Regions from separate parts of the Celeribacter sp. genome, predicted to be linked through region 1. Evidence: riboswitches for the same ligand, from Rfam matches in the RefSeq annotation. Region 1 holds a riboswitch; each other region holds the start of a gene.
The links. A riboswitch is a leader RNA that binds a small molecule or an ion and turns the genes downstream of it on or off. The one in region 1 is predicted to bind thiamine pyrophosphate.
Positions count from the first base shown of each region.

Region 2: another riboswitch for thiamine pyrophosphate. It lies ahead of thiM (hydroxyethylthiazole kinase); the one in region 1 lies ahead of thiC (phosphomethylpyrimidine synthase ThiC).
Region 3: another riboswitch for thiamine pyrophosphate. It lies ahead of thiB (thiamine ABC transporter substrate binding subunit); the one in region 1 lies ahead of thiC (phosphomethylpyrimidine synthase ThiC).

Region 1 is NZ_JBLWTA010000013.1:44,400-54,893, reverse strand. Features, by position in the region: gene ACN0X0_RS16775 (thiazole synthase) at 1-175, opposite strand, end outside; gene thiS (sulfur carrier protein ThiS) at 177-374, opposite strand; gene ACN0X0_RS16765 (FAD-dependent oxidoreductase) at 364-1,296, opposite strand; gene thiC (phosphomethylpyrimidine synthase ThiC) at 1,293-3,080, opposite strand; TPP riboswitch at 3,201-3,321, opposite strand; gene ACN0X0_RS16755 (TRAP transporter large permease) at 3,295-4,782, opposite strand; gene ACN0X0_RS16750 (TRAP transporter small permease subunit) at 4,782-5,357, opposite strand; partial or broken gene ACN0X0_RS16745 (TRAP transporter substrate-binding protein) at 5,472-6,422, opposite strand; gene ACN0X0_RS16740 (sugar phosphate isomerase/epimerase family protein) at 6,648-7,502, opposite strand; gene ACN0X0_RS16735 (trans-3-hydroxy-L-proline dehydratase) at 7,944-8,978, shown strand; gene ACN0X0_RS16730 (NAD(P)/FAD-dependent oxidoreductase) at 9,011-10,261, opposite strand; gene ACN0X0_RS16725 (proline racemase family protein) at 10,321-10,494, opposite strand, start outside.
Region 2 is NZ_JBLWTA010000004.1:246,458-256,951, reverse strand. Features, by position in the region: gene nqrF (NADH:ubiquinone reductase (Na(+)-transporting) subunit F) at 13-1,236, opposite strand; gene nqrE (NADH:ubiquinone reductase (Na(+)-transporting) subunit E) at 1,252-1,860, opposite strand; gene ACN0X0_RS07780 (NADH:ubiquinone reductase (Na(+)-transporting) subunit D) at 1,860-2,513, opposite strand; gene ACN0X0_RS07775 (Na(+)-translocating NADH-quinone reductase subunit C) at 2,513-3,325, opposite strand; gene ACN0X0_RS07770 (NADH:ubiquinone reductase (Na(+)-transporting) subunit B) at 3,318-4,517, opposite strand; gene ACN0X0_RS07765 (Na(+)-translocating NADH-quinone reductase subunit A) at 4,522-5,865, opposite strand; gene ACN0X0_RS07760 (FAD:protein FMN transferase) at 6,035-7,066, shown strand; gene nqrM ((Na+)-NQR maturation NqrM) at 7,096-7,335, shown strand; gene ACN0X0_RS07750 (hypothetical protein) at 7,355-7,552, opposite strand; gene ACN0X0_RS07745 (CBS domain-containing protein) at 7,631-8,152, shown strand; TPP riboswitch at 8,266-8,362, shown strand; gene thiM (hydroxyethylthiazole kinase) at 8,418-9,215, shown strand; gene thiE (thiamine phosphate synthase) at 9,212-9,835, shown strand; gene thiD (bifunctional hydroxymethylpyrimidine kinase/phosphomethylpyrimidine kinase) at 9,832-10,494, shown strand, end outside.
Region 3 is NZ_JBLWTA010000004.1:259,874-270,367, reverse strand. Features, by position in the region: gene ACN0X0_RS07855 (LacI family DNA-binding transcriptional regulator) at 1-867, shown strand, start outside; gene ilvD (dihydroxy-acid dehydratase) at 1,015-2,859, shown strand; gene ACN0X0_RS07845 (META domain-containing protein) at 2,918-3,829, opposite strand; TPP riboswitch at 3,974-4,078, shown strand; gene thiB (thiamine ABC transporter substrate binding subunit) at 4,123-5,097, shown strand; gene ACN0X0_RS07835 (thiamine/thiamine pyrophosphate ABC transporter permease ThiP) at 5,073-6,617, shown strand; gene ACN0X0_RS07830 (ATP-binding cassette domain-containing protein) at 6,610-7,308, shown strand; gene ACN0X0_RS07825 (cytochrome c1) at 7,357-8,175, opposite strand; gene petB (cytochrome b) at 8,193-9,506, opposite strand; gene petA (ubiquinol-cytochrome c reductase iron-sulfur subunit) at 9,518-10,081, opposite strand; gene ACN0X0_RS07810 (glutathione S-transferase) at 10,326-10,494, opposite strand, start outside.

The DNA of each region.
Region 1 (10,494 bases):
ATCCGCTGTCTTTGAGAATGTCACGAAACCCCGCGCCGCCTGCGCCCTCGCGACGAAGCGAGACGGTGATCACCTCCGTGCCAGAGGTCGCGATGGCCGCCCGCAAGATGTCGGGGGAGGGGTATTGCGCCGTGCCGAGCAGCAGGCGGTTTTTCAACTCGGTGCCGTAGAACATGTCAGCCCCCTTGCATCGGCGAAAGAAGCTCGATCTTCATGCCCGCCGTCAGGTTGATCCCCTCGCGCGCGTCGCGCGGCACGAATTGCCCGTCAACGGCAGAGGCGACAGAGCGCGCCTCATAGTTTTGCTCCGTGATCAGCGCGGCCAGCGTGGGGACTGAGGTTTCGACAGACTGTCCGTTCAATTCAATGCGCATCGGCGCTCTCCTGTGTCAAAAGCCCGGCCAGCTCCATGCCCAGAACGGGGGCCATCAGAAAGCCGTGGCGATACATGCCGTTGATGTGAAACCCCGTTTCCTTGCGGCGCAGGGCCGGGATATTGTCGGGAAAAGACGGGCGCAGGTCGGCGCCGGTCATGATGATTTCGGCCTCGGCAAAGGCGGGATGAAGGCTATAGGCCGCTGAGAGCAATTCCATCGCCGCGCGCGCCGTGATCGGGCCGGAGCGAGAAGATTCGACCATGGTCGCCCCGATCATGAACCGCCCCTCGCCGCGCGGCACGATGTAACAGGGAAACCGAGGATGCAGCAGGCGCACGGGCCGCGAGAGCATGACCTCGGGCGTGTAAACCTCAAGCATCTCGCCCCGCACACCGCGCAGATCGGGGAGCATCTCGGTGGCGGACATGCCGCGACAGTCCACGATCCGCCCCTGTGGTGCGCCGTCGCGAAACACGACGCCCTGCGCGAAAAGCCTGCGCTTGAGCGCAGTGAGCGCTGCGGTTGGATCGAGATGGGCTTCGCTTTCGAAATAGAGGCCACGGGCAAAGCGATCCTCGAGATCGGGTTCCAACGCATTGGGCGTGACCCAGCGATGCGCGCGCGTGGCACGGGCGAAGCGGTCGAGTTCCTGCGCGTCGCGGGGCGGGGCCACGACCAGCGTGCCGTGTCGGGTCACATCCACATGAGCGGCCCACCAGTCAATCGCGACCTGTCCACGCGTGACGATGAGGTCGGGGGCGCTTTCACCCTCGCAAAACGGCGCAAGCATCCCGCCCGCCAAACGGGAGGCGGGCGCGGGGGCGGTGTCGGGGCATATCACCTCGACCTCGACCTCCGCGTCCATGAGGGCGGTGGCGGCGCAAAGCCCCGCCACGCCTGATCCAAGGATCGAGATCATTCGGCCGGTTCCGCAGCAGGAATGTAGAGTTCCCCGCCCTCGCGGAATTTTTCCGCCATAGAGGCCATGCCTTCCTGTTTGGCCGCTTCGGCACGGATGTCGTGAGAAATCCGCATCGAACAAAACTTCGGTCCGCACATGGAACAGAAATGCGCCACCTTATGCGCCTCTTTCGGCATGGTTTCGTCGTGCATTTCGCGCGCCGTGTCCGGGTCGAGGCCGAGGTTGAACTGATCCTCCCAGCGGAATTCAAACCGCGCGCGTGACAATGCATCGTCGCGCAGTTGCGCCCCTGGATGCCCTTTGGCGAGATCGGCGGCATGGGCGGCGAGTTTATAGGTGATCACCCCGGTTTTCACGTCGTCGCGGTCGGGCAGGCCAAGGTGCTCCTTCGGCGTCACGTAGCAGAGCATCGCGGTGCCGAACCAGCCGATCATCGCCGCGCCGATGGCGGAGGTGATGTGATCATAGCCCGGCGCGATGTCGGTCGTGAGCGGCCCGAGCGTGTAGAACGGCGCCTCGTGGCAATGCTTGAGCTGCTCGTCCATATTCTCCTTGATCTTGTGCATCGGCACGTGACCGGGGCCTTCGATCATGACTTGGCAATCCTTGGCCCAGGCGATTTTGGTCAGCTCACCCAGCGTGCGCAGCTCGGCAAATTGCGCCTCGTCATTGGCGTCGGCAATCGAGCCGGGGCGCAGCCCGTCGCCCAAGGAAAACGACACGTCATAACGGCGGCAGATGTCGCAAATCTCGTCGAAATGCTCGTAGAGAAAGCTCTCACGGTGATGGTGCAGGCACCATTTCGCCATGATCGAGCCGCCGCGCGAGACGATGCCGGTGACGCGTTTGGCGGTCATCGGGATCATGTGGAGGCGCACGCCCGCATGGATGGTGAAATAGTCGACGCCTTGCTCCGCCTGCTCAATCAGCGTGTCGCGAAAGACCTCCCATGTGAGGTCTTCTGCGATGCCGTTCACCTTTTCCAGCGCCTGATAGAGCGGCACGGTCCCGATCGGCACAGGCGCGTTGCGGATGATCCAGTCGCGGATGTTGTGGATGTTCCGTCCCGTTGAAAGATCCATCACCGTGTCGCCGCCCCAACGGATCGCCCAGACCATTTTCTCGACCTCTTCCTCCATCGAGGAGGTGACAGCGGAGTTGCCGATATTGGCGTTGATCTTCACTTTGAAATTGCGCCCGATGATCATCGGCTCCAATTCGCGGTGGTTGATGTTGGCGGGAATAATAGCCCGGCCTTCGGCGATCTCCTGACGCACGAATTCCGGCGTGACCAACTCGGGAAGGGTGGCCCCGAAGCCCTCGCCATCGGTCTTCGCGCCCGACAGACGGCCTTCGTTCTCGCGGATGGCGACGAATTCCATCTCCGGCGTGATGATCCCGGCCTTGGCATAGGCCAGCTGGGTCACGGCACGGTCTCCCACGGCACGCAAGGGCGCGCGTTGATGCGGGAAGGCGGGCGTCAGGCGCTCGCCGGTGGCAAATCCATTGTCCGCCTCGGTCACCGCGCGGCCCTCGTATTCTTCGACATCACCACGCTGATGTTGCCAGCCGCCGCGCACATCGGGCAGGCCTTGGGCAATGTCGATCTGGGCCGCCGGATCGGTGTAGGGGCCGGAGCTGTCATAGACCCGGAGCGGCGCCTCGCCCGTCACCGCGATTTCACGCAGCGGCACGTGCAGCTCATGCAGATCGCCATGCACATAGATTTTCTGCGACGCAGGCAAAGCACCGGTGGTGATGGTGGGAATAGTGTCTTTCATTTCGGTCTCCTCATATGTGAGACCCAAGTGAAACGGGTAGCAGACATGGACCGCCGCCCCTGCGTTCAAACGCAAATGGGCCATGCGGCCCGAAAGGACCGCCCTCGTGTAAGAGATTGCGGAGATGCCCTTCGGTCTTCCTACGCCAGTGTCAACTGGGTCAGGTTCTAAGGGTCGCGTCACCGGGGTCTCCCCCTGTCTGCCTCTCAGTCCCCTAGGCGGGACTCCCCTGACGTGTCGTCATAGTCTCGTTGTGACGCGGGGCTGTCAACGCGAAAAACAAATTTCGTGATGCCCCGCGACGGGGTGGGAAAGGGCGCGCCAGAAAGGGTCTTTGGCGCATCCTCGGTGCGTAAGGGAGGCTTAGGCCTCCTGTGCTCGGGACGGCTTTCATATAAGAAAGCGCGGGACCCATCGGCGGTGTCAGGAAGGATGTCTGCAAGTTCACGGCCAAAAGGATCGCAAACCAATAGGCCACATCCGCAGAGGCAGCGTGATCGCCGAAGTCGAGCGACAAGATGATCGGTGCCACCACGGGCAGGACGATCAATGTCACCTCGATCCACTCGAACAGGAACCCGAGGATCATCACGACGATCAGGATGTGCCAGGCCCCATAGCCGGACTCGCGAATGAAATCGGTGATCAGATGCTCGCCGCCCAAAAGTCGGAAGGTCAGCGAAAAGACCATGGCGCAGACGACGGTCATGAAAATCATTCCGACCGTTTGCATCGAATCCGACAGGGTCTTGCGCAGTGATGTCCACCAGCCGGTATTTTCTTCGGCAAAGCGTTTCACGAAGTTGCCTTGCGATTTGGTGGCCACGGCATCCGGGATCGCAAATTGGGTTCGTGCGAGCAACGCGTAGATGAACGGACGCACAACAAAGGCGAGGAAAATCGCGCCAATCGCACCAACGCCCGCGGATTCCGTCGGCGTCGCCCAGCCAAAGATGATCGAGCCGAGCACAAAGAAAATCAGCAGGAAGGCAGGGACAAGACCGATCACCAAGGTGACGATCAATTGCAGAAACGACACCGATCCGGTGTTTTTCTGACGGGGGGCAAGCTTGGGTCTCAGGGTCGAGATCACAAGGATATAGACCAGATAAAGCCCACCGAGCATCATGCCCGGAACGAAGGCTGCCATGAACATCGTGCCAACAGACTTCGACAAAAGATCCGCGATGACCACGAGCATGATCGACGGCGGGATCAGAATGCCCAGCGTCCCGGAGGCCGCAATCGTTCCGGTGGCAAGCGTCTTGGAGTAGTTTTGCTCCAACATCAGAGGCAGGGCCATCATGCTCATCATCACGACAGAGGCACCGACAATCCCGGTCGCAGCCGCAAGGATGATGCCCAAAAGCGTCACAGCCAAGGTCAGCCCGCCCGGCACACGGCCCAACATGGTCTGAAGCGAGTGAAGCATATCTTTGGCCACGCCGGAGCGCTCCAGCATGACCCCCATAAAGACGAACAGCGGGATCGTGGTCAGCACGAGGTTCTCAGCCGCGCCAGCCCAGATGCGGGTGGCAATGGTGTAAAGCTGGATCGGGATCAGCTCGCCGGTCAACAGGCCGATTGTCGCAAAGCCGACGCCAACGCCGCCCATGACAAAGGCGACCGGGTAGCCGGTGAACAACAGCACTGCCATGGCCGCAAACATCATCAGCGGCAGATATTCGATAAAAAACTCCATCAACGTGTCTCCATCACGGCGGCATCGGTGGTGTGCGGCATATGCGAGGTCGGGGGCGGCGGCAGTAGGTCAGGCCGTCTGAGCGTGATCAGCGCAAGACTGATCCGACTGATCCCGGCCAATGTCACGAGATAGATGCCAAGCGGCAGCATGGCCTTGATCGCAAAGCGAAAAGGCAGCCCATCCACAGATTGTGACACTTCACCACGAATATAGGAGGTCCAAGCCAGCTGGGTCGCGAAATAGCCCGCGAAGCCACAAAACGGCAGCAACAGGAAAAGCCCGCCCAAAAGTTCGATCCACGCCTTTTTGCGTGGGGACAGCGTCGCGTGGATCAGGTCGATCCGCACATGGCTGTCCTTGATATAGGCAAGACCCAGGCTGAGCATGATCAGAATGGTGTGAAAATGCCACTCGGCCTCTTGCAGCCGGGTCGATCCGAGATTGGCAAAGCGCCGGGTCACAACGTTGAACATGACGGTAATCATCAGGCCCAAAAGGGCAAAAGACCCTATCTTTCCAAGGGCGACAAGCAGCGCGTCGATGGCGCGGCTGATCTTGAGAAGCGATCGCATGGTGTCCTCCGAAACAAATCCCTTCAGGTCACAACGCCCTGTCGCGAGGGCCTGTACCGAATAGTCAATGCGCGGGACCGGCCGAAACCGATCCCGCGCTCTGGGAGAAGCGGGTTACTGGATGTAGCCCATGTCGTTCCAGGGTTTGTATTCCGCACGGAAGGCGGTCAGGGAGTCCATCACCTCCTTGAACAGAGGATCGGATGCGCTTTCCTCTTCCACGACCGTGGCCCATTGAGTGCGCAGCTCGTCGAGCACCTCATCCGGCCAGACTTTGAACTCGGCGCCATTCTCGGCCATCCGGGCAAGCGCCGGACCTTGGGTGGCCGAACCTTCGGACAGGGTCTTGAGGGTGGCCTCGCCACAGGCGGTCTCGATGGCCAGCTGTTGACGCTCGCTCATCTTGTTCCAGGTGTCGAGGTTCACATAGACCGCGTTGACCGAGGTCTGCTGGTGTCAGCCGGGGAAGTAGGCGTATTTTGCCACCTCATAAAAGCCCATGTTCTCATCGGCGGAGGGGTTCGAGAACTCGCCGCCGTCGATCACGCCACGCTCAAGTGCGGCGTAAACCTCGCCGCCCGGGATCAGCTGAACCGAGGCGCCAGCCTTCGACAGGACTTTGCCGCCAAGACCGAAGTAACGCAGCTTTTTCCCTTTCAGATCCTCGACCGTGTTGATCTCCTCGTTGAACCAGCCGGATGTTTCGGGCGGGTTCAGCGTACAGACGAAGCCCTTCAAATTCAGGTCCGCGAGGATGCGGTCGAAAATCTCGTAGCCGCCGCCATTGTTCATCCAGGTCAAAAGCTCGGTCGCAACGGGGCCGAAGGGCACGGAGGTAAAGGCGCTCAGCGCCGGGACGAGACCGGAACCATAGCCGGGCGTGCCGTAGGCCATGTCGATGGCGCCTTGCGACACCGCATCGAAAAACTCTGTGCCGGGCACGAGCGCGCCGGGTTCAAAGACGTCGATCTCAAGCGTGTCGCCAGACAGCACTTCGATCCGGTCCGCCACCCACGGCACGATGGTGCCGATGACGGGGGTTTGGGTGGCATGGGCCGCGTGCATTCTCAGACGCAGGTCTTGCTCTTCTTGTGCGAAGGCAGCCGAGCCGAAAACGGTGACGACGGTGGCGATGGCCGTCATGCTTTTCAGGGCGGTTGTCAGTTTCATTGGGGTCTCCTCCTCTATGGTCGTGGCCAGGCGCGTGTTTGATGCGCTTTGGCCTAGGTGACCGAAGCGGGGCTGCTTCGGTCGCATGTCGTGCTGTGTTGCGCTGCCGGGTTTTAAAGCTCAGAGCCGGTAGCCGTGGCCGACGAGCCGCTCTACGTCGCCTTTCAGGCGCGGCGTCGGATCCTGTCCATCCATCAGCTCATAGACCACGTCGCCCGTGTAGCCGATGTCATCAAGCGCCTTCGCGAAGGCCGGAAAGTCGATCTCACCCGCGCCCACCGTGGTGTGCGCCCAACGGTCGGCCCAGCAGTCGCTGACATGCGCGAGGATCAGGTGATCCGCCACGTCACGCACGCCTTGGGCGGGGTCTTCGAAGGCAAAGGTGTTGGTGCAGTCGTAACAGATGCCGAGGTTCGCATGCCCGATCCGTTCGACCAAATCCGCGACCTTGCGTCCGGTGCCGAGCATTTCGAAGGGCAGCGTTTCAAGCCCGACCTTCACGCCAAGCTTTTCGCCATGTTCGGCAAGTTTGCCGACCTCTTCGCAAAGAAACTCAAGCGCGAGGTCTTCTGGTGTAGGCATGAGGCTGTGCAAACGCCCGACGGGCAGGACAAGGCAGGGGGCGCCAAGGTCCGACCCGATCTCGATGGCCTTACGGAACTCCGACATCGCAAGCTCATGCAGCCCGGCGTGCAGGGCCATCAGGTTCAATTCCATGGTGAAATTGACGGACACGCAGTGCAGTTCGAGATCAGCCATCAGCCGCCGTACACGGTTCCGTTCATAGGTGTCAAACGTCGAAGATTCGAGGTGCGGGGGGTAGGGGAAAAACTCGACCCCTTTGACGCCGGCATCGGCAATCCCCCGAAGCGATCCTTCAAGCGATGCGAAATGCCAAAACCCTGCTGTGGACACGCCTAGCGTTATTATCCTGCTCTCCTCCCGTTTGTGGTTGCGGCCTTCCGACAGCCACATTGCTAATAATTGTTGAATTAGTTCAGCAATTATTAGTATGAAATCAAATGCAAGACAAAATTGAAAATAGGCGTATTAATTTGCTATCAGCACATGTGGCGGCTCTGACGTTTTTCGGGAAAATCTGAACGTATCTTAGGCGTTAGTCCTTCGGACGCCCCTTTTTGCAGGTCGCAGATTTAGGCTGGCACGCGCTCGGGCCGGTCATCTCGGTGCCCGACCCCAGATGATTTTCCCAGATGCTCTGCCTAGAATCTCTTGCGCACCTTTGACGGTTCAGCACGCAAGCGTCCGGCATGTTTTCAATGATTGAGGTCTGTGCCGAAAGGTCGTGCCGGTGTGATGGTGCGGCGTTTAACGCGATAACAGAGGTGCCGAGCGCTGCGAAATGCGCTATCTGAAAGACTTAGATGAAGCCTCTCGCCAATAGGAACTCAAGTCTTGCGCAGCACAAAAATCATTCATGTCGTTTCATGTCATGCAGAGGGCGAAGTTGGCGATGTGATCGTCGGCGGGGTGGCGCCTCCTCCCGGTGACAGTGTGTGGGACCAGCGCAAATGGATTGCCGAGGATGAGACGTTGCGCAATTTCATGCTGAACGAACCGCGCGGCGGGGTGTTTCGGCATGTCAACCTGCTGGTGCCGCCCAAACATCCCGAGGCACAGGCGGCCTGGATCATCATGGAACCGGAAGACACCCCTCCGATGTCGGGATCGAACTCGATCTGCGTGTCGACCGTCCTGCTCGACAGCGGCATTCTACCGATGACCGAGCCTGTCACCGAGATGGTGCTTGAGGCGCCCGGCGGTCTGGTACGGGTGCGCGCGGAATGTGCCAATGGCAAGGCCGAGCGGATTTATGTCGAGAACCTGCCGTCATTCGTAAGCCGCCTTGATGTCCCGCTCACCGTGCCGGGGTTGGGCGAGATCACCGTGGACACGGCCTTTGGTGGAGACAGTTTTGTCGTGGTCGATCCGGTCGCGCTTGGTATCGATCTCAAGGCCGAAAACGCGCGCGAAATTGCGGAACTGGGCATCCGCATCACCAATGCTGCCAATGCGCAGTATCGTTTCGAGCACCCGGAAAAGCCGGATTGGGCGCATCATTCTTTCTGTCTTTTTGCCGGGCCGATCACCCGCGATGGCCATGAGCTTCGGGCACAATCCGTCGTGGCGATTCAACCGGGCAAACTTGATCGCTCGCCGACCGGCACTGCGGTGTCCGCGCGGATGGCGATTTTGCACGCGCGCGGCGAAATGGGTCCGGAAGACCGCTTCGCCGGCGTGTCGATCATCGGATCTGAATTCCATGGGCGCATCCTTGGGGCCGTCAAACTCGGCGACGTCGATGCCATCCGACCCGAGATCAGCGGGCGGGCGTGGATCACCGGCACGGCCCAGCACATGCTCGACCCGTCCGATCCATGGCCGGGTGGCTATCGCCTGTCCGACACATGGCCCCGGATCAAGGGATAAGATGCGGCCCCGAGCCGCACCTGCCGGGCGGATCAGAAACGATCGGCCCGGAACGGTGAGAGAGAAATCTCCGGTGTGCGGCGCGCGGCCAAGTCCGCCACAAGTTCGGCCGTGCCAGCCGATTGGGTCAAACCCAGATGGCCGTGACCGAAGGCATAGATCACGCGATCCGATTTCTTCGCGCGTGCAATGACAGGAAGGCTGTCGGGCATCGACGGCCGAAAGCCCATCCATTGCGTGCCACCTGACGGGTCGAAACCGGTCAGGAAGCTCTGGGCCTTTTCCACCAGAATTTCGGCACGCTTATAGTTCGGCGGCAAAGACAGCCCACCCAATTCCACCGCCCCACCAACGCGCAGTCCCTCACCGATACGGGTCACGACGAAGCCGTGATTGGCAAAGGTGACATGGGTGCGCAGATTGAAACTTGCGGTCGGGAAGGTGGTGTTATAGCCGCGCTCGGTTTCAAGGGGGATGCGCTCTCCCAAGGTGCGTGCGAGATGGTGGGACCACGCGCCTCCGGCGACCACGACCTGTGAGGCATGCACTTTGTGGCTGGTGGTTTCGACCTCCACACCGTCGAGTTTTGGCGTCAGGGCCCGAATGTCGGCCTGGTCGATTTCCCCGCCACTTTGGACGAAATGCTGTGCCAGAAACTCGGTCCATTGCGCTGGATCGACTGTATTCATCCAGTCAGGTGTAAAGCCCGCATGGGTGAAGCGCGGATGAAGCCCGGGCTGGATGTCGGCAATCGCCTCCGGGCTTTCCAACAGGTTGAAAGCGATGCCATGCTGGCGGCGGAGTTCCCAGGACGGAAGCGTGGCCCGGAACTGTGCGTCGCCTTCATAGACCTGAAGCTGACCCTCGCGACGCATGAGCGGTTCACCATTGACGGAGGCGATCAGCCGGTCAAGCGCCTGCCGGGACAGGTGCATCAGATCGGATTGCGCTTTGACAGCCGCCGCATAACGGGATTGGGCCGTCGCGCGCCAGAAATGATACATCCAGGGCATGATTTTCGGCAGATATGCCGGGCGCAGGGAGAGCGGACCCAGCGGATCAAGCAACCATTTTGGTGCCTTGCGCATGATGCCCGGCGTTGCCAGAGGTTCGATATCCGTAAAGGCGAAAGCCCCGGCATTGCCCCGCGAGGTCTCGGCCGCGATCCCTTTGCGGTCGAGCAACAGAACCTTATGTCCCGACTTCTGCAAAGCCAAAGCCGATGTCACCCCAATGATGCCTGCACCGATGACGATGATGTCGTGATGTCTGGACAGTGTCATGCTCTACCTCATGGAGTGAAAATTGCCCGGCGCACAAGGGGAACGCGCCGGGCGAGGGATCACAGTGTAATCCCGGCTCGGAACGGGTCTGTCTCGGCAAAAATCAGTTTGCTCTCGGCCATGACCCAGGCCTGGCCGGTGATCGAGGGGATCACGCCACCCTTCGGCCCTGCGGTGTAGGACAGACGATAGGTGCTGCCGATCACGCTTTCCTGAATGATGTCTTCGCCTTC
Region 2 (10,494 bases), on a different contig from region 1:
CCCTTGGCGGGATTACCCCCCGAAGTCATCGAGCATGATGTCTTCGCGGTCCACACCGAGATCCAACAGCATGTTGATCACGGATTGGTTCATGATGGGCGGGCCACACATGTAGTATTCGCAATCTTCGGGCGCCGGGTGATTCTTGAGGTATTCTTCAAACAGCACATTGTGGATGAAGCCCGTATAACCGCCCCAGTTGTCATCCGGCAGAGCGTCAGAGAGCGCCACGTGCCAAGTGAAGTTCGGGAATTCTTTCGCCAGCTCGTCGAAGTCCTCGACAAAGAACATCTCACGTTTCGAGCGCGCGCCGTACCAGAAGGTGATCTTGCGGTCGCGATTCTCAAGGCGCTTGAGCTGATCGAAGATATGCGACCGCATCGGCGCCATCCCGGCCCCGCCACCGATGAAGACCATTTCCTTTTTGGTGTCGCGGGCAAAGAATTCGCCGAACGGACCGGAAATCGTGACCTTGTCACCGGGTTTCAGGTTGAAGATGTAGGACGACATCAGACCCGGCGGGATGCCAGTCGAACGCGGCGGCGGCGAGGCGACGCGGACGTTGAGCATGATCATGCCCTTCTCATCCGGGTAGTTCGCCATCGAATAGGCGCGCTCGATCGGCTCGGTGACGGTCGATTCATATTGCCAGAGGTTAAACTTGTCCCAGTCTTCGCGATATTCTTCCTCGATATCGAAATCCTTGTAGGACAGCTTGTGCGCGGGCGCTTCGATCTGGATATAGCCACCGGCGCGGAAGTTCACATCCTCGCCCTCCGGTAGATCCAGAACCAGCGCCTTGATGAAGGTCGCCACATTGTGGTTCGAGCGCACGGTGCACTCCCACTTTTTGACGCCGAAGACCTCTTCGGGCACTTCGATCTCCATATCCTGCTTCACCGCCACCTGACAGGACAGGCGGTCGCCACAGGAGGCCTCACGCTTAGTGATATGGCTTTCCTCGGTCGGCAGGATGGACCCGCCGCCCGAATGGATACGCACACGACACTGCGCACAGGTGCCGCCGCCGCCACAGGCCGACGGCACGAACAGCTTTTGTCCGGCCAGCGTCTGCAACAGCTTGCCACCGGCGGGCACAGAGATCGTCTTTTCGCCGTTGATGGTGATGTTGACGTTGCCGGTGCTCACAAGTTTGGAGCGCGCCGCCAGAATGACCGCAACGAGCGCGATCACGATCAGGGTAAAGAGCAGTACGCCCAGACTGAATGTCATCATGATCCTGGCCCTCCCTTACAGTTTCACGCCGGAGAAGGACATGAAGGCCATCGCCATCAGACCTGCGGTGATGAAGGTGATGCCAAGCCCCTGAAGCCCGTCGGGAATGTCAGAGTATTTCAGCTTTTCACGCACACCGGCCATGGCGGTGATCGCCAGCGCCCAGCCAAAGCCCGAAGACAGACCGTAGGTGGCGGATTCGGCGAAGTTATAGCCCCGCTCCACCATGAACAGAGAGCCACCCATGATGGCACAGTTCACCGTGATCAGCGGAAGATAGACACCAAGCGCGTTGTAAAGCGGCGGGAAGTACTTATCGAGCACCATCTCGAGGATCTGCACCAGAGCCGCGATCACCCCGATGTAGGAGATCAGGCCAAGGAAGGTCAGATCGACATCCGGGAACCCGGCCCATGCGAGTGCACCGGGCGCCAGAAGCTTGGTCAGGATCAGATTGTTCGCAGGCACGGTGAGCGCCTGAACCACCATCACAGAGATGCCGAGACCCATCGCGGTCGAGATTTTCTTCGACACGGCGAGAAAGGTACACATGCCGAGAAAGAACGACAGCGCGAGGTTTTCGATAAAGACGGCCTTGACCGCGAGTGAAATGAGACCTTCCATCAGTGGTCCTCCACCGTCTGGATTTGATATTCACGCTCTTCGACCTGCTCCGGCTTCCACGTGCGCACGGCCCAGATGATCAGACCGATCACGAAAAACGCCGAGGGCGGCAGCAAAAGCAGACCGTTGGGGATATACCAGCCGCCGTTGTTCACGGTTTCAAGGATGGTGATGCCCCACAGGGAACCGGAGCCCAACAGCTCGCGGATCACGGAGACGACCATGAGCAGAAGACCATAGCCAAGCCCGTTGCCGACGCCGTCGATGAAACTCGCAATCGGCGGGTTCTTCATCGCGAAAGCTTCGGCGCGGCCCATCACGATACAGTTGGTGATGATCAGACCCACAAAGACGGAAAGCGTCTTGGAAATCTCATAGGCATAGGCCTTGAGCAGCTGGTCGACGAGGATCACCAGAGAGGCGATCACGACCATCTGCACGATGATGCGGATCGAGCTTGGGATCTGGTTGCGCAGCATCGAGATGAACATCGACGAGAACCCGGTCACCAGCGTCACGGCCAGCGCCATCACAAAAGCCACCTGCATCGAGGAGGTCACCGCGAGTGCCGAGCAGATGCCCAGAACCTGCAAGGTGATCGGGTTGTCGTCGACCAACGGGTCGATCAGTTGCGAACGATATGTCTGTGCCATCAGTTCACCTCTCCTGCTTGCAGATGCTCAAGGAAGCTGCCGTAACCTGCCTGCCCCATCCAGAACCGCACAAGGTTGTCCACCCCGCGCGAGGTCAGCGTCGCACCCGCAAGCGCGTCCACATAGTAATCCGTGCCCTCAGGCGGCGGGGTTTTCGCCACGGTGATCGCCAGATCGCCATCCTCGGCAAAGAGTTTCTTGCCACGCCAGAGCGCTTTCCAACGCGGGTTGTCAACCTCGGCGCCCAGACCCGGCGTCTCGCCGTGCTGGTAGAATTGCAGACCGAAAATGTCGTTGCCGTTCTCTTCGAGCGCGATGAAACCGTAGAGCGTGGACCAAAGCCCATAGCCCTCGATCGGCATCACCACCTTGTCGAGCGCCCCACTGTCGTCGCGCAGCAGATAGACGAGGCGATACGCCTGCATCTGACCGCCGAGACCGGCAGGGTCTTCGTCAATCGGGCGCATGATCGATGGGTCTCTGGCATCAGCCAGCGCATCGAATTCGGAGGTCTCGAAGGCGTCGGTGAATTCACCCGTCGAGAGATCCAACACATGCGGCTCGAACGCCTCGAAGGCCTCGTTCACTGGGGTGTTTTCGTCATAAACGCCCGCAACCTGAAGAATATTGATCCGCTTGTCGCGCAGCTTGTTCTCATCCTGAATCGGGCGCAGCGCCACAGCGGCGGCAGACACGACCATTGAGGCCACAAGACAGAGCGCCACGGCGACGAACACCGTCTTGCCCACGCTGTCCGGCGGGGCGTCGAGGAAACGACGGATCAAGCCTTTGTTTTCATTCGCTTCAGACATTGCGCTTGGCCCTCCGTTTGATGTTGGCCTGCACGACGAAATAGTCGATCAGCGGCGCAAACACGTTGCCGAAGAGGATGGCGAGCATCATGCCTTCGGGGAACGCCGGGTTCACCACGCGGATCATCACGACCATAAAGCCAATGAGCGCCCCGTAGATGTAACGCCCCATGTTGGTATGCGCGCCGGACACAGGTTCGGTCACCATGAACGCGAGACCAAAGGCGAAACCGCCGGTCACAAGGTGCCAGTACCACGGCATCGCGAACATCGGGTTGGTGTCGGAGCCGATAAAGTTCAGAAGACCGGAAAAGGCCATCATCCCGGCCATACAGCCGATGATCAGGCGGTAGTTGGCGATCTTGGTCAGCAACAGGAAGGCAAGCCCGATCATACAGGCGATGGTCGAGGTTTCGCCCAGCGAGCCTTGGATCGTGCCAACGAAAGCGTCCATCCAGCTGATGCCATGCGCCGCGAATGCACCGACGCCTTCAGAGGCGCCAATGGCCAGAGCGGTCGCCCCGGAGAAGCCATCGACAGGCGTCCAGATTGAGTCGCCCGACATAAAGGCCGGGTAGGCGAAATAGAGGAACGCACGACCCACAAGCGCGGGGTTGAGGAAGTTCTTGCCCGTGCCGCCGAAGACCTCTTTGCCGATCACGACACCGAAGATGATGCCCAAAGCCACCATCCACAAAGGCGTCGAAGCGGGCATGATCAGAGTGTAAAGCATGGAGGTCACGAGGAAGCCTTCGTTCACCTCATGGCCCCGCACGACCGCAAAGATCACTTCGAAAATCCCGCCCGCGACCAGCGTCACGATGTAAATCGGCAGGAAGTACAAAAGCCCATGCGCCATGTTGGCCAGAATGCTCTCGGCGTTAAACCCGATGCCCAGCACCTCGATGACGCCCGCGCGCCAGCCCGAGGGACCGTACTCGGCAATCGCCAGATTGGTCTGAAGCCCGGTGTTATAAAGCGCAAAAAGGATCGTCGGGAACGTGGCGATGACCACATAGGTCATGATCCGCTTCATATCGACATAAGACCGCGCGTGGGGCGCGACGGTGGTGACCGTTTTCGGTGTATAAAGAAGACTTTCCACCATCTCGTAGATGGAGAAATACTTCTCATACTTGCCGCCTTTTTCAAAATGCGGCTCGATCCGGTCGAAGAAATTGCGAAGACCCAAAGCCTTACCCCTCCTTCTCGATCTTGGTGAGGCTGTCGCGAAGCGCGAGGCCATATTCATATTTCGCCGGGCAGGCAAAGCCGCAAAGCGCGACGTCTTCCTCGTCCAGCTCAAGAGCGCCCAGCGCCTGTGCCTGATCCGTGTCCATCACGAGAAGCGCGCGCAAAAGCTGCGTCGGCAGGAAATCCTGCGGCATCAGTTCTTCAAAGGTGCCCAGCGGCACCATGGCCCGACGCCCGCCGTTCAAATTCGACGTCAGCGCGTAAAGCTTTTTGGAAAACGCAGAGCCCAGCACCGGCTGGAAGGCATATTTCGACGGCATCGGACGAATCCAGCCCATCGGAATTTGCTTGCGATCCTCTTCGATCAGAGTGATCTGACGCGCATAGCGGCCCAGATAACCGTTTTGCCCCGCCCCCGCGCGCCCGCTCAGGATCGAGCCGGAGATCACGCGGATCGGCGTATCGGTGTTCAGATCCTCGGCGCAGAGGTCTTCCATCGACGCGCCCATAACCGTACGCACAAGGCGCGGGTTCGAACACATCGGACCGGAGAGCGCGATGATGCGGCTCGCGTCCAGTTTGCCGGTCAGCATCAGTTTCCCGATGGAAATCACATCATGATAGCCGATGGTCCAGACGATTTTCGACGCCGACGGCGGCTCAAGAAAATGCATATGCGTGCCAGCAAGCCCCGAAGGGTGCGGGCCGGAGAACCCGACCGCCGTGATGCCCGCGAGATCGGCCCCCGGAATATCCGCACCGATCTCTTGGCAAAGATAGGTCTTGCCCTCGGTCAACAAAGCCACGGCCTGAAGTCCGCGCGCGAAGGCCTCAGCGTCCTGCCCAATGATCAACGCGGCATCGCCACACAGCGGCTCGCTGTCCATCGCGGTGACATAGATCGCGGCAGGTTTGGTATCGGGCGCAGGCACTTTAGAATAGGGCCGCGTGCGCAGCGAGGTCCAAAGCCCGGAGGCGCAGAGTTTCTGCGTCACGCCCTCGGCCGTGCTGTCATCACCGATTTGTGAAAAATCGACCGGCTCGGCGGCTGCCTCGTCCACCTCGATCTCGACAGAGACCAACACGCGACGCGCGCCGCGATTGATCGCCTTGATTCGACCGGACACAGGTGCCGTGACCTGAACCTCCGGCGTATCCTTATGCGCCAGAACCGGTGCACCAGCGGCAATCACATCCCCCTCTTCCACCGCCAAACGCGGTTTCAGACCGAGATAATCCTGCCCAAGCACGGCGACGGTCCGGACCGCTGCTGTATCTTCGATCCTGGCGTCAGGTGCGCCGAGCACCGGAACGTCGAGACCCTTCTTCAACACATGTTGCTGCACGTCTTTTAAGCCCTGTCCATTTTCCGGCTACCTTATGCGATAATGAGCCACGGTTTGGAAGGCTTCCGAGGGCAGTTCTTTTACTTTAGTGTTGAACCCAATGTCATTCTGCCGCAGAAGCATGCAGAACACCGCAGATTGAAACATCGCAGCTTAGTGGAGCAGCCTCGTGTCCGACTCTTTCCTCCTTTCTCGCCGTAGCTTTATGGTCATGCCGATCTGTCTGGCCGCCTGCAAGAAAGGGTGGTCCGTTCTGGAACTCACCGGCCTCACGATGGGCACCAGCTATTCCATCGTCGCCGTCGATCACACCAAGGACGTGAACAAGGCCGAGGTACAGAAAGCCGTCGATCTGGCTCTGGCCGAGGTCAACACCCAGATGTCGAACTGGGATGCGTCCTCTGAGATTTCCCGCTTCAACGCTGCTTCTGCCGGCGACAGCCTGACCGTTTCCCCCGAGTTGGAACATGTGATGCTGGCCGCAGGTCATGTGCATGATGCCACCGAAGGTCGTTTTGACGTCACCGTCGGCTCGCTCATCGATCTCTGGGGCTTTGGCGCAAACGGCACCCGCATGGATGCGCCGAGTGACGCACAAATCGCCGACGCCATGGCGCGCAGCGGCCAGTCCCGTTCGCTGAAAGTGGAAAACGGCACGCTGACCAAGATGAACGACGGCGCAGAAGTTTACCTCTCCGCCATCGGCAAAGGCTTTGGCGTCGATCAGGTCGCGCGCACGCTCAAGAGCTTTGGCATCACAGATTACATGGTCGAGATCGGCGGCGATCTCTACACCGCGGGTCGCAACCCGGAAGGCAAAGCCTGGCAGATCGGCATCGAGACGCCCGAAGCCTTTGATCGCGGCGTGGCACAGGTTGTCGGCATCTCCGACATGGGCATGGCCACCTCTGGCGACTACCGCAACTTCTTTGAAGTGGACGGCCAGCGCTATTCCCACATCATCGACGCCACCACGGGCCGCCCTGTCACCCACAACACCGCCTCCGTCACCGTGATGACCGAGAATGCGATGCTGGCGGATGCATGGGCCACAGCACTTTTGGTTCTGGGTCGCGAACGTGGCCTCGAGATCGCAAATCAACGTGATCTCGCGGTTCTGTTCATTGACCATGTCGTGAAAGACGGCGAGCATGGCCGCGTGAGCTATGCCTCGGACAAGTTCACCGCGCTGACCGCGTGATCTGACGGAATTTCTACAGGGGTCGATCCATGTCGACGTTCATTCTCGCCTTTGGGCTTCTTTTGATTGTGATGGCTGGCATGGCGCTTGGAGTGATGTTCAGCGGGCGCACCATCAAAGGCAGCTGCGGCGGCTTGAACGCGGTCGAGGGCGCGGATCATTGTCTGGTCTGCAAGAAAGAGATCGACCCAAACAGCCCGCTGCGCGAACGCCTTGCCTGCCCGCGCGCGCGCAAAATGCTCGATGAGATGGAAGAAGACGCCGCCTGAGGCGTCTTTTTTTCGGCTCTTACGCCTTAATCGGCACCAGCCCCAGAACCAGCAAAATCACCGCCGCGATCAGCCCGAAAATCCAAAGCTGAACCCGCGGCCCTTCGGCTTTCCAGACGGAGCGATAGCGATAGCCCGCCAGACAGGCGATCACGAACAATGTCGTCGCCATCAAGGGCGAAAGCGCCAGCGGCGATCCGGTCAGGTTTTCAATCAAGACGGGTCTCCCGGTCGGAAAAAGTTTACTTGAGCGCGAATTCCACTACCCTGAAAGACAGTTCAGGGAGGAATGAACATGCCAGCTTCTTATACCCCAAAGACCCGAGGCGCCATGGCAGACCAACACAGCCATAGCCAAACCATCGCGACCAACATGTCCGCAGCGCAGGCGACCGTCGGCGATGTTTTGGCAACCAAAGGCGGCGACATCATCGCCATTCGCCCTCAGGACACCGTGCAACATGCCGTTGAGATCATGAGTGAAAATCGCATCGGTGTCGTTCTGGTCAAAGACGCCCCAGGCGCGCTTTGCGGCATTCTGTCCGAACGCGACATCGTGCGGCAATTGGCGCAGACACCGGGGCAAACCCTGCCCAAAACCGTCGATGCGCTGATGACGACAGAGCTAAAGACGACCACGATGGACGAGACCCTCGTCACCGTGTTGCGCCGCATGACCGACGGGCGGTTTCGTCATCTTCCGGTGATGGAGGGAGAGGCTCTGATCGGGCTGATTTCCATCGGCGATGTGGTGAATTACCGCCTGACCGCGCTGGAATATGAGGCGTTGAAGCTCAAACAATTGATTGTCGGCTGAGACCAAACGCCCGCCACATGTCCGCGCGTCGAACCATCCGCGTTCGGCGGGTCTTTTTCAGGCCCGCGACCTCTCCACTTGACGTCCCTGCCCAAGAATGCGAGCACTCACAGAGTGAGCGACAGGGGCGCTCGGGGACACCCGGGCTGAGACGAACCCTTAGAACCTGAACCGGGTAATGCCGGCGGAGGGAGGCGCGTGAGAGACACCAGCGCCAAACCCGCCGTCTCTTTCGATCTCCCCGCCAGCGATGGAGGAGATCATGATGGACCAACCGGGTCAAAGCCTTGCCAAAATGCGCGCAACAGCGCCCTTGGTGCAAAACATCACCAATTACGTCGCCATGAATGTCATGGCCAATATCATGCTGGCCGCAGGCGCCTCTCCCGCCATGGTCCATGCGCGCGAGGAAGCCGCCGAATTCACCGCCCTCGCACAGGCCCTGACGATCAACATCGGCACCCCTTCCCCCGCCTGGGCCGAGGCGATGGTGGAGACCGCGCGCACCGCGCATCGGCTGGGTAAGCCTTGGGTCTTTGATCCTGTCGCCGTCGGTGCGACCGGCTATCGTCGTGACCTTGGCGTGCGCCTTTTGGCCTGCAAACCCACAGTCATTCGCGGCAATGCCTCTGAGATTCTGGCGCTGGCGGGGATGCAAACAGCGGGCAAAGGCGCCGATGCCGCCGATAGTGTCGAGGCCGCCAAGGACGCCGCTCGCGATCTGGCCCGCCAGACCGGTGCGGTTGTTGCGGTCACCGGCCCGATTGATGTCGTCACCGATGGTGCGTGCATCGCGGAAATTGCCAATGGTCACCCGATGATGCCCCGTGTCACCGTTCTGGGATGCTCCTTGACCGGGATCGTCGCCGCCTTTCTGGTCGACCAAGACCCGTTCGAGGCCACTGTCGCCGCCCTCGCCTATTATGCCCTGGCCGGAGAAATGGCCGGAGAGATGGCAGGTGAGGCCAAAGGCCCCGCCTCCTTCCAAACCGCCTTCATCGACGCGCTTTATGGCATGAGCCCCGAGGCGCTGAACGACGGCGCAAGGATCAGCCTGTCATGAGCGCTCTCGATATTCCTCCGCTTTGTTTCATCACCGAACCGGCCACGCCCGAGGCGATGATCGACCAAAGCATCGCCGCCGCAAAAGGGGGCACCGGATGGGTGCAACTGCGACACAAGACCCTGCCAGACGCAGAGTTCGCCGATCTCGCCCGGATCCTGATGACCGCCTTGGAGCCGCTTGGCGCCAAGCTGGTGATCAACGATCGCGTGGAGGTGGCCATCGCCATAGGCGCACCGGTTCTGCACATCGGCCAAAGTGACGGCAACCCCGCCGACATCCGGCGTCGGATCGGCCCGGACATGATCCTCGGCCTCTCGGTCGAGACCAAGGATCAGCTTGCGACCATTCCCCCCGGCGTCGATTACCTCGGCGTTGGGCCGATCCGGGCGACCGGCTCGAAACCCGATCACGCCGCCCCCATCGGCCTCGATGGGTTCGCGGACATCATATCGCAAACGCCGCTGCCCTGTCTCGCCATCGGCGGGGTGACCCATCACGACGCCGCAGCCATCAAACACTCCGGCGGCGCGGGATTGGCGGTGATTTCCGCCATCTCGCAAGCCGACAATATGGAGGTCGCAAGCCGCGATCTCCTCAACGCATGGAGGGACGCATGATCCCGAATATTCTCACCATCGCCGGCTCCGATTGCTCCGGCGGCGCGGGCATTCAGGCCGACATCAAGTCGATTTCTGCCAATGGCGGCTATGCGATGTCCGTCATCACCGCCCTCACCGCGCAGAACACCCGTGGTGTAACCGGCGTTCATCTCTGCCCCACGGCCTTTATCGCGGCGCAGATCAAAGCCATCCGCGACGACATCCGCCTTGATGCGGTCAAGATCGGCATGCTGGGCGATGCTGCAATCACGCAAACCGTGGCAGGTGCCATCTCCGATCTCGACTGCCCCGTTGTGCTTGATCCGGTAATGGTCGCGAAAGGTGGGGATCGGTTGTTGCAACAGAGCGCCGTCTCAGCCCTGCGTGCGTTTCTTCCACAGGTCTCCGTGATCACCCCGAACCTGCCCGAAGCCGCCGATCTTCTCGACTGTGCCGAGGCCAAAACCTTGGACGACATGCGGGAGCAAGCTCAGTCCCTGCGCGCACTTGGGCCAAAGGCGGTTTTGCTCAAAGGCGGACATTTGAGCGGTCCTGAAAGCCCCGATCTGCTTGTCACGGACGATGGAGAAACCTGGCTCGAAAGCGCGCGGATCGAGACGAAAAACACCCATGGCACCGGCTGCACCTATGCCTCTGCGCTGGCCACGTGGCTTGGC
Region 3 (10,494 bases), on a different contig from region 1:
GCGCTAGCCTCGTCGCGCGTGAACCTTGTCGCCGTGATCATCCCCTCGATGTCCAACATGGTGTTCCCCGAGGTCATGACCGGCATCAACGAAGTGCTCGAAGACACCGAGCTACAACCCGTCGTCGGCATCACCAATTACAAACCCGAACGCGAAGAAGCAGTGCTCTATCAGATGCTATCCTGGCGTCCCTCCGGTGTGATTATTGCAGGGCTGGAACACACCGAAGCTGCCAAGGCGATGATGGCCGCCGCTGGCATTCCGATCGTGGAAATCATGGACACCGATGGCGAGGCGATCGATGCCGCCGTTGGTATTTCACATCGTCGTGCCGGTCGCAAAATGGCGCAGGCCATCGTCGACGCGGGCTACAAACGGATCGGGTTTCTGGGCACCAAAATGCCGCTCGACCACCGCGCCCGCAAACGCTTTGAGGGTTTCACAGAAGTGCTCGCGAAATCCGGTCTCGAGATTGCCGACAGTGAATTCTACTCCGGCGGCTCCGCGCTTAAAAAAGGCCGCGAGATGACCGAGACCATTCTCAAACGCAACGAAGAAGACCCGCTCGATTTCCTGTATTATTCCAATGATATGATCGGCGCTGGTGGGTTGATGTATTGCCTCGACAACGGCATCGACGTGCCGGGCGACATCGGCCTTGCCGGGTTCAACGGCATCGAATTCCTTGATGGACTGCCGCGCAAACTGGCGACGATGGATGCCTGCCGCGCCGAGATCGGACGCGCTGCGGCGCAGATCATCGCCAACCGGGTCGAAGATGAAAACGCAGCAGGGGGTGAGATCGTCACGCTCGAACCCTCGCTTGAATTTGGCGACACGCTCAAACGCAAGAAAAAGCTGATCTAAGCGCCAGATCACCGGATCGGCCTCGATTCAAGCAAGATTATTCATCCACGCACATGCGGTCGTGACTGGAAATGTCGCGCCGAAAGCCTTATGCAACGTCAACCCGCCCAGTAGGCGGCTCATATGACGTTACAGAAAGCCAACACCATGCCTCATTACAGATCCCGCCGCTCGACCCATGGCCGGAACATGGCCGGTGCCCGCGGCCTTTGGCGCGCGACCGGCATGACCGATGGAGATTTTGGTAAGCCAATCATCGCGGTCGTGAACTCGTTCACGCAATTCGTGCCCGGCCACGTCCACCTCAAGGACCTCGGCCAAATGGTGGCACGCGAGATTGAAAAAGCGGGCGGTGTGGCGAAAGAATTCAACACCATTGCGGTCGATGACGGCATTGCGATGGGCCACGACGGGATGCTCTACTCCCTGCCCTCGCGCGAAATCATCGCGGATTCGGTCGAGTATATGGTCAACGCACATTGCGCAGATGCCATGGTCTGTATCTCCAACTGCGATAAAATCACCCCCGGCATGATGATGGCCGCGATGCGCCTCAACATTCCGGTGATCTTTGTCTCCGGTGGCCCGATGGAGGCCGGCAAGGTGCAGATCGGTGATCTCGAGCGCGCTGTGGACCTCGTCGATGCGATGGTTGCCGCCGCCGATGATCAATACACCGACGAACAGGTCGACGCGTTCGAACAAAACGCCTGCCCGACCTGCGGGTCGTGTTCTGGCATGTTCACCGCCAACTCGATGAACTGTCTGGCCGAGGCGCTGGGGCTGGCACTGCCGGGCAACGGCTCGACGCTTGCCACCCATGCGGATCGTAAGAACCTGTTCCTCGAGGCCGGTCGTAAGATCGTCGAGATCACCAAGAAGCACTACGACGAAGAGCTTCCGGGCTACCTGCCGCGTGAGATCGCCACATTCGAAGCGTTTGAGAACGCCATGTCCCTTGATATCGCCATGGGCGGCTCCACCAATACGGTGCTGCACCTCTTGGCCATCGCCTATGAGGGCAAGGTGGATTTCACCATGCAAGACATCGACCGCCTGTCGCGCAAGGTTCCCTGCCTCTGCAAAGTCGCACCGAACATCCACAACGTCCATATGGAAGACGTGCACCGCGCTGGTGGCATCTTCTCCATTCTGGGCGAGATGCATCGTGGCGGTCTGCTGCATGGCGACGTGCGCACGGTGCACAGCGACACAATGGCGGCGGCGATTGCCCAATGGGACATCACGGTCGCCAACAACCCCGAGGCCGAGCAGCTGTTCAAAGCGGCACCGGGCGGCGTGCGCACGACGCAAGCGTTTTCGACCCAAAACCGCTACAAGGAGCTCGACACCGACCGTGAAAATGGCGTGATCCGCTCTGTGGAACATGCCTTCTCGAAAGACGGCGGTCTGGCCGTTCTGTTCGGCAACATTGCCGAGCGTGGCTGTATCGTCAAAACGGCGGGTGTGGATGAAAGCATCCTGAAATTCACTGGCACCGCCCGCGTATACGAGTCGCAAGACGATGCGGTGAACGGCGTGCTGACCCGCGAAGTGCAGGCGGGCGAAGTGGTCATCATCCGCTACGAGGGTCCGCAAGGTGGTCCAGGGATGCAGGAGATGCTCTACCCGACGTCCTATTTGAAATCCAAAGGTCTGGGCAAGAAATGCGCACTTTTGACCGATGGACGGTTCTCCGGCGGCACCTCGGGTCTGTCCATCGGCCACGTTTCCCCCGAAGCGGCCGAGGGTGGTTTGATCGGGCTGGTGGAAACCGGCGACACGGTTGAGATCGACATCCCGAACCGTTCGATCCAGCTCAAGGTCGATGACGCCGTGCTTGCGGCTCGTCGTGAAGAAAAAGGCCCGCTGCCGTGGAAACCTGCGGCCCCGCGTCCGCGCGCCGTCTCCACCGCACTCAAGGCCTATGCCATGCTTGCCTCTGCCGCGGACAAAGGCGGGGTGCGCATCTTGCCGGAAGACGCACAATAAGGCTCTAATCCAGCTGGAAAGATATAAAACGCCGCCTCCTTTGGGGCGGCGTTTTGCATTAGCGACGTGCCGTGATCAGCGGCTCACCCTGACCAAAGAGCACAAGCGCGCCGGTCTCGTCGATGTCGAAGCGATCCACTTTAGACAGAGTCTCCAGCACATGCGCCTCTTGCTGCATCAGGGCCTCAGGGCACATCATGCGGGTCACGGCCAGCGGCTTGAAAGACAGCCCCTCACCGGTCAGCTCGAAGCCACCTGTGAAGCGGTTACAACCGGTTGATCCCGCCACGCGGTCACCGTCGAATGCCAATGTGATATAGCTGGCATCAATCACGCCAGCGCCCGCGACATCCTCGATCTGCCATTCTGGCCCGTTCAAAAGATCCATCGTCTCCCCCGCACATCCGTGAAAACTATTATCGCCTCGGATCAGGGTCACGATTTCCGGATAGGCTTGACCAGACATGTCATCGTGACAGAGCTGCGGTGACACCGCCAGATCAAGATCTGCCGTTTGATACGTCAGGCTTTCCTCATCGATTTGCGCCAAAGGCCACGCACCTTCAATGACGGTTTCACCATAGTCCAATTCCGCCTGCATCTGGCCTTCACTCACCGAAATCCGCCATCCCGGCTCATTCCCGCGCGCCACCCATGGCGCCTCGGAACCAGTGAGCGAACAGTCCATTTCGACCCCATTCCAGCCCAAAAGCGCCTCTTCGCCCTTAATCCAGAACAGGACATCTTCCGCCTCGTTCTCATAGCGCGCGCCGGAGGCAGAGATCGTTTGAGGCAGGGTCACGACACGCCCGCCCATCTCCAAAATAGCGGCCTCGTCAGCAAAGCCTGCGCGCCCCGACAGACCCTCACACATAACTTTCGTGCCAAAGCCCACCGGCACAGAATTCGCGAAAGCGGGCGCCGACACGGTCAACGCGCCCAAACAAAAAACAAAACTCGAAATTCTCATGGCATCCTCTCACCAATCATCATGAGATCAGACTACGCCCCTAGGTCTCACGGGTCCATCTCGGAGCCTTCAAAGAGCCGTTATGAGCCGATCCTCACACCTCATCGAAAACGCTTGAACTTCGCCACGGGCTTCCATAGCTTCGCGCCTACCTCGGGGTGCCCGTGCCAGACACGGCTGAGATGCAAATGCGAACCCGTTGAACCTGAACCGGCTAACACCGGCGGAGGGAAGGTATCAGCGATGTTCCACACGCGACCTTTTTCTTCGCCCATATGACTATGGAGCGAGCCATGAAATATGGATTGACCCTTGCGGCACTGCTGGCCGCAACCTCTGCGCAGGCAGAGACCCTCACCGTCTACGCCCCGGATTATTTTGCCTCCGAATGGGGTCCCGGTCCCGCGATCAAGGCGGCCTTCGAGGAAGACTGCGATTGCGAGCTTGAGTATATCACCGGCGATGTCCTTCCGCGCATTCGTCTTGAGGGTAAACGCACCAAAGCCGATGTCGCGATTGGCATCAACGTGGATGCGATGAAACAAGCCCGCGACACCGGCCTGTTCGCGCCTCATGGCGTGGACCTGTCGCCCCTGACCATGCCGATTGAGTGGACGGATGAGACGTTTTTGCCCTTCGATTGGTCTTTCGCGGCTTTCGTTTATGACAACACGAAAATCACCAATCCGCCGAAATCCTTTCATGAGTTGGTGAATTCCGACGAGGATTGGAAAATCGCCATTCAGGACCCCCGCACCTCAAGCTCGGGTCTCACCTTGGTGCTTTGGGGGCATGAGGTCTTTGGCGATGAGGTCGAAGAGGCCTGGGCCAAACTGGCGCCCAAGGTGACGACCGTGACCAAAGGCTGGTCGGAGGCCTATGGCATGTTCACCGACGGTCAGGTCGATATGGTGCTCTCCTACACCGTCTCCCCCGCCTATCACATCATCGCAGAAGAGGACGAAACCAAATCCGCAGCCCTCTTCGACGAAGGGCATTACATGTCCGTCGAACTGACCGCGAAACTCGCAGGCACGGACCAGCCGGAATTGGCGGATCAGTTTATGAATTTCGTGCTCTCGCCCGCCTTCCAGAACATCATTCCGACCGCCAACTGGTCCTATCCTTCCGCGCTTCCGAAAGAGCAATGGCCGGACGAGTTTTCGCAGCTGAACTACCCCGACAAAGCGATCCTTTTGGGGGAGGACGAAGCCGCTGCCCTGCGGGATGAAGCGATTGCCGAATGGCGCAGCGCGTTTTCTCAGTAACCCTCTGGCCCGGCCTCATCGCGGCGGCTTTGGTCGCCGCGTTGAGCTTTGGCACATTGGGCGCAGTGGCGTTGCGGGCGGAAAGCTTTTCCGCCCTCTCCCGTTTTGACTGGATGGCGGTGCGCTTCACGGTGGTGCAAGCGCTTTTGTCCGCCGCGCTCTCCGTGCTCTTCGCCATCCCCGCCGCACGTGCTTTGGCGCGGCGCAGCTTTCCGGGTCGGGGCCTGTTGATCACGCTTTTGGGCGCGCCTTTTATCTTGCCGACCATCGTCGCCATCCTCGGCTTGACTGCCGTATTCGGCAATGCGGGATTTGTCTCTGTTGTGCTGAATTGGGCCGGATTAGAGCCTATTTCGATCTACGGTTTTCACGGCGTCGTATTGGCGCATGTGTTTTTCAACCTGCCTCTGGCGACCCGGCTTCTGCTTCAGGGGTGGGGGGCCATTCCGGCGGAAAGATTCCGTCTCGCCTCCTCGCTCCATTTCGGTGCGCGTGACATCTTTCGTCACCTCGAATTGCCGATGCTCAAAGAGATCGTGCCCGGCGCCTTCACCGTGATTTTCCTGATCTGCACCACCTCCTTTGCCATCGCGCTCACCTTTGGCGGCGGCCCCAAGGCGACCACAGTCGAACTCGCGATCTACGAAGCGTTTCGCTATGATTTCAATCTGGGCAAAGCCTCGCTTTTGGCGCTACTCCAAGTGGTGATCTGCGCTATCGCGGCAGCCGCTTCTTTGAAATTTCGCGTGCCACAGATGGGGTCCGGCGGGCTTCATCGCGTGGTGCAACGCTTCGACGCCCACAACGCTCCGGCTCGGGCACTGGATATGCTCTGGGTTGGCCTGATCAGTGTCTTTCTTTTGACGCCCCTGCTCGCCATCACCTTGCGTGGCGCGCCCGGCCTGATCGACCTGCCTGCTTCCGTCTGGTCTGCGGCCTTGCGGTCGATTTTGACGGCCATCGGCTCCGCATTTCTGGCGATCTTCATGTCTCTGACGCTGGCGCTGGCCGCGCTTCGGTTTCGCAGTCTTGAGATCATCGGCATGTCCTCCATCGCCGCCTCTCCGCTGGTGATGGGCACGGGGCTTTACATCGTGCTCTTTGCTGTCACAGACCCCGCCGATTGGGCCCTGCCGATCACGGCGCTGGTCAATGCGGTGATGTCGATGCCGTTCATCCTGCGCGCCTTGGGACCGGCTCTGAGTGGCGCAGAGCGTGACTACGGACGCCTGTCTGACAGTCTTGGCCTGACTGGATTGAGCCGGGTGCGGCTCGTTCTTTTGCCACGCCTACGTGTGTCCATGGGGTTCTCTGCGGGTCTTGCCGCGGCTCTTTCGATGGGGGATTTGGGTGTGATTGCCCTCTTTGCCCGCCCAGAGGCCGCGACGCTCCCTTTGCAAATCTATCGCCTCATGGGGTCTTACCGCATGGACCAGGCGATGGGCGCGGCTTTGCTGCTTTTGGGGCTAAGTTTGGCTCTGTTCTACATCTTCGATCTCTGGGGGAGACGCCATGCTTGAGCTTCGATCCATCCGCCTGACACAGGGGGACTTCACTCTCTCTGCTGACCTTTCCATCCCCAACGGCGCTCGTGTTGCCATTATCGGCCCGTCGGGTGCGGGGAAATCCACGCTGTTGTCCCTGATCGGTGGGTTCGAGGCGCCGGACGCGGGGGGCGCACTGCTTTGGGACAGGAAAGACGTGACGCAGGCCCTGCCCCACGAGCGGCCGATCTCGCATCTGTTTCAGGACAACAACCTCTTTGCTCATATGACAGCGGCGCAGAATGTCGGGCTTGGGATCAAGCCCAACCTGCGTCTGAGCAAAGCGGAGCAAGAACGCGTGTCCGAGGCGCTCAGTGCCGTCGGTCTTTCAGGCATGGAAGCACGCCGCCCGGCAGAGCTCTCTGGCGGGCAACAAAGCCGTGTGGCGCTTGCGCGGGTGCTGGTGCAGGAAAAGCCTCTGATCCTGCTGGACGAGCCGTTTTCCGCGCTGGGGCCGGCGATGCGGGGCGAGATGATCGGGCTGGCCAAGGAGGTCAGCGAGAAGTTGGGCGCGACAATGTTGATGGTCACCCATGACATCGCGGATGTGGACCGCTTTGCCGATCTGGTAATCTGGATCGAGGACGGGCACTGCCAGCCGCCCAGGGACTGGGCGGAGATGAAAGCCGATCCGCCAAAAGGGCTCAAAGCCTACATCGGAGCATGAAAAAAGCGCCCCAAATCGGGGCGCTTTCTATATCAAACCAACGCAAACTCAGAGCGTGGTCTTTTTGCCTTTGTGCGGCGCCCAAAGCTTTTTGTTCGTCAGGTACAAAAGCGAGGTCAGGATCACAAGGAAGGTCACGGCGACAAAACCGGCTTTCTTGCGGGCCATCATTTTGGGCTCAGCCGCCCACATCAGGAAGGCTGCGATGTCTTCGGCTTCATGGTGCAGCTCATTGGAGTGACCGTCGGCAAATTCGACGTCCTCACCGTAGAGCGGCGGGGCCATGGCGATCCAACCGGTCGAGAACGCGGTGTTCTCGTAATAGGTGGTGCCCGCTTCAACTTTCTCCTCGCCGGTGTAACCGGTGAGAATGGCGACGATGTACTCGGGGCCACCAATGCCTTTGAGGAATTGGTTGATCCCCGTGCCCGCCGGACCGTGGAAGCCCGCACGTGCCTTCGCCATCAGCGACAAGTCAGGAGCGTTTTGCGATTCGTTGGCCGGGAAGTGGTCGTTCTCGGTCAGCGGACGCGCAGCGCCTTCGTCATAGTCGAAGAGATGCATGTTCGAGGCTTCGTCGTTTACCGGGAACTGGGACGCATAGGCGCGCACCTGATCTTCGGGAAGCTGCGGGCCGCCTTCATCCGCGAGGGTGCGGATCGGCACGAATTTCATGCCGTGGCAGGAGGAGCAGACCTCGGTGTAGATCTGCAGACCGCGCTGAAGCTGCATCTGGTCGTATTTGCCAAACGGGCCCTCGAAGGAGAAGTCCACGTCATGGATATGCCCACCTTCGCCAGCGGCCAGAGCGGCCGTGGCAGAAAGACCCAAAGCGGTGAGGGCGGAGAGGGTGAGGTTCTTGATCATTGTCCCTGTTTCCTTTCTCACTCTGCCGCGCCCGGGTAGTGGGACGCGAAATCTTCTTCGATGGAGGCCGGCAGCGGGGCCGGTTTTTCGAGCACACCCAGAAGCGGGAGGATCACGAAGAAGTAGGCGAACCAATAGGTTGCGCCGATCAGCGAGATATACGGGTAGATGCCGTCGGTCGGCATGGCGCCAACCCACATCAGCACGATGAAGTCCACGGCCAGAAGCCAGAACCACCATTTGAAGCTCGGGCGGTATTTGCCCGAACGCACGGACGACGTGTCCAGCCACGGCACGAGGGCCATAGCGATGATGGCGCCGAACATGGCGAGCACACCGAAGAACTTCGCATCGACGATGCCGCCGGTGAGCATGGACACGAGTTGCACGGCCCAAACGTCAGCGGTGAAGGCGCGCAGGATCGCGTAGAACGGCAGGAAGTACCATTCCGGCACGATGTGTGCAGGCGTCGAAAGCGGGTTGGCTTCGATGTAGTTGTCCGGGTGGCCGAGGTAGTTCGGCATGAAACCGACAACCGCAAAGAAGGCGATCAGCACCACGCCCAAGGCGAAGAGGTCTTTGATCACGAAATACGGCCAGAACGGCAGCGTGTCTTTTTCCGCTTCGGCTTTCGACGTGCGGCGCACTTCAACACCCGTGGGGTTGTTGTTGCCGGTGTTGTGGAAGGCCCAGATGTGCACGATCACCAGACCTGCGATCACGAAGGGCAGGAGGTAGTGCAGCGAGAAGAAGCGGTTCAGCGTGGCGTTGTCCACGGCCGGTCCACCCAGAAGCCAGGTCTGGATCGGCTCGCCGATGAACGGGATCGCGCCGAAGAGGCCGGTGATCACGGTCGCACCCCAGAAGGACATCTGACCCCAGGGCAGAACATAGCCCATAAAGCCGGTTGCCATCATCAGGAGGTAGATGATCATGCCGATGATCCAGGTGATCTCGCGCGGCGCCTTGTAGGAGCCGTAGTAGAGACCGCGGAAAATGTGGAGATACACAGCGAAGAAGAACAGCGACGCGCCATTGGCGTGCAGGTAACGCAGCATATGGCCGCCGTTCACGTCACGCATGATATGTTCGACAGAGCGGAACGCCAGATCGACATGCGGGGTGTAGTGCATCACCAGAACGATACCGGTGACGATCTGAAGCGCGAGGCAGAAGGCGAGCACAATGCCCCAGATCCACATCCAGTTCAGGTTTTTCGGGGTCGGGATCATCAGCGTGTTATAGATCAGGCCGATGATCGGAAGCCGTTTTTCGACACCTTTGGTGAGTGTCGTCTTCGGCTCGTAATGGTCGTGCGGAATACCAGACATAAGTTCCTCCCTTAGCCCAGAACAATCTCGGTGTCGCCGTCAAAGGCGGCAATCGGAACCGGAAGGTTCTCGGGCGCCGGCCCTTTGCGGATACGACCGGAGGTATCGTAGTGAGAGCCGTGACAGGGGCAGAACCAGCCACCAAAATCACCGGCGCCATCGCCCAGCGGCACACAGCCGAGGTGAGTACACACGCCCATCATCACCAGCCATTCGCCAGCTTCGTCCATGGTGCGGTTCTCATCTTCGGCATCGAGCGCCGCATCTTTGTTGTCGTTGCGGGCAACCGGGTCGACCAGTTCGTCCATGGTCACCGCACGCGCCGCGTCGATTTCATCCTGGGTGCGCCGACGGATGAACACCGGCTTGCCGCGCCACTTGACGGTCAGCTGCGTGCCGACCTCAATCCCGCTGATATCAACGCGGATCGAGCTCAACGCCTGAACGTCTGCGGAGGGGTTCATCTGGTTGACCAGCGGCCAGACTACGGCACCAGCGGCAACTGCACCTGCGCCACCAGTGGCGTAGTACAGGAAATCGCGTCGGGTGCCTTCGTGTTCATCTACGTGGGACACTGCAATTCTCCAATTTCTTCGGCCGGTCCTCCCCGGCCAATGCATGAGAGGCCGCAGTTTTCCCGCAGCCCTTCGCAGGCGGTTTTAGCGAGCGCAGGCGCTCACGTCTAGCATTCAATGAATTGTGAACACAGGCGATCTGTCGCGGTGTGGTGTCTTGGGGACAGATAAGATACATCTCCGAGATACCTATATTCACGAACAAGGACGCGATTTGCGGGTAACTCGTGTTTTTCGTTGAATATCAATTCAATGAAATGGCCGGAAAAACCACCGGATCGTCTCCCGGCTGCCATTTTTCATATTTCAGCATAATCTGCGCAAACCGTTCTGACGCCAGAAACCGCGCCAACCAGCCCTGCACACCCGGCCAATCCTCCTGATCGAACCATACCCGGTCCACCATGGCGAAT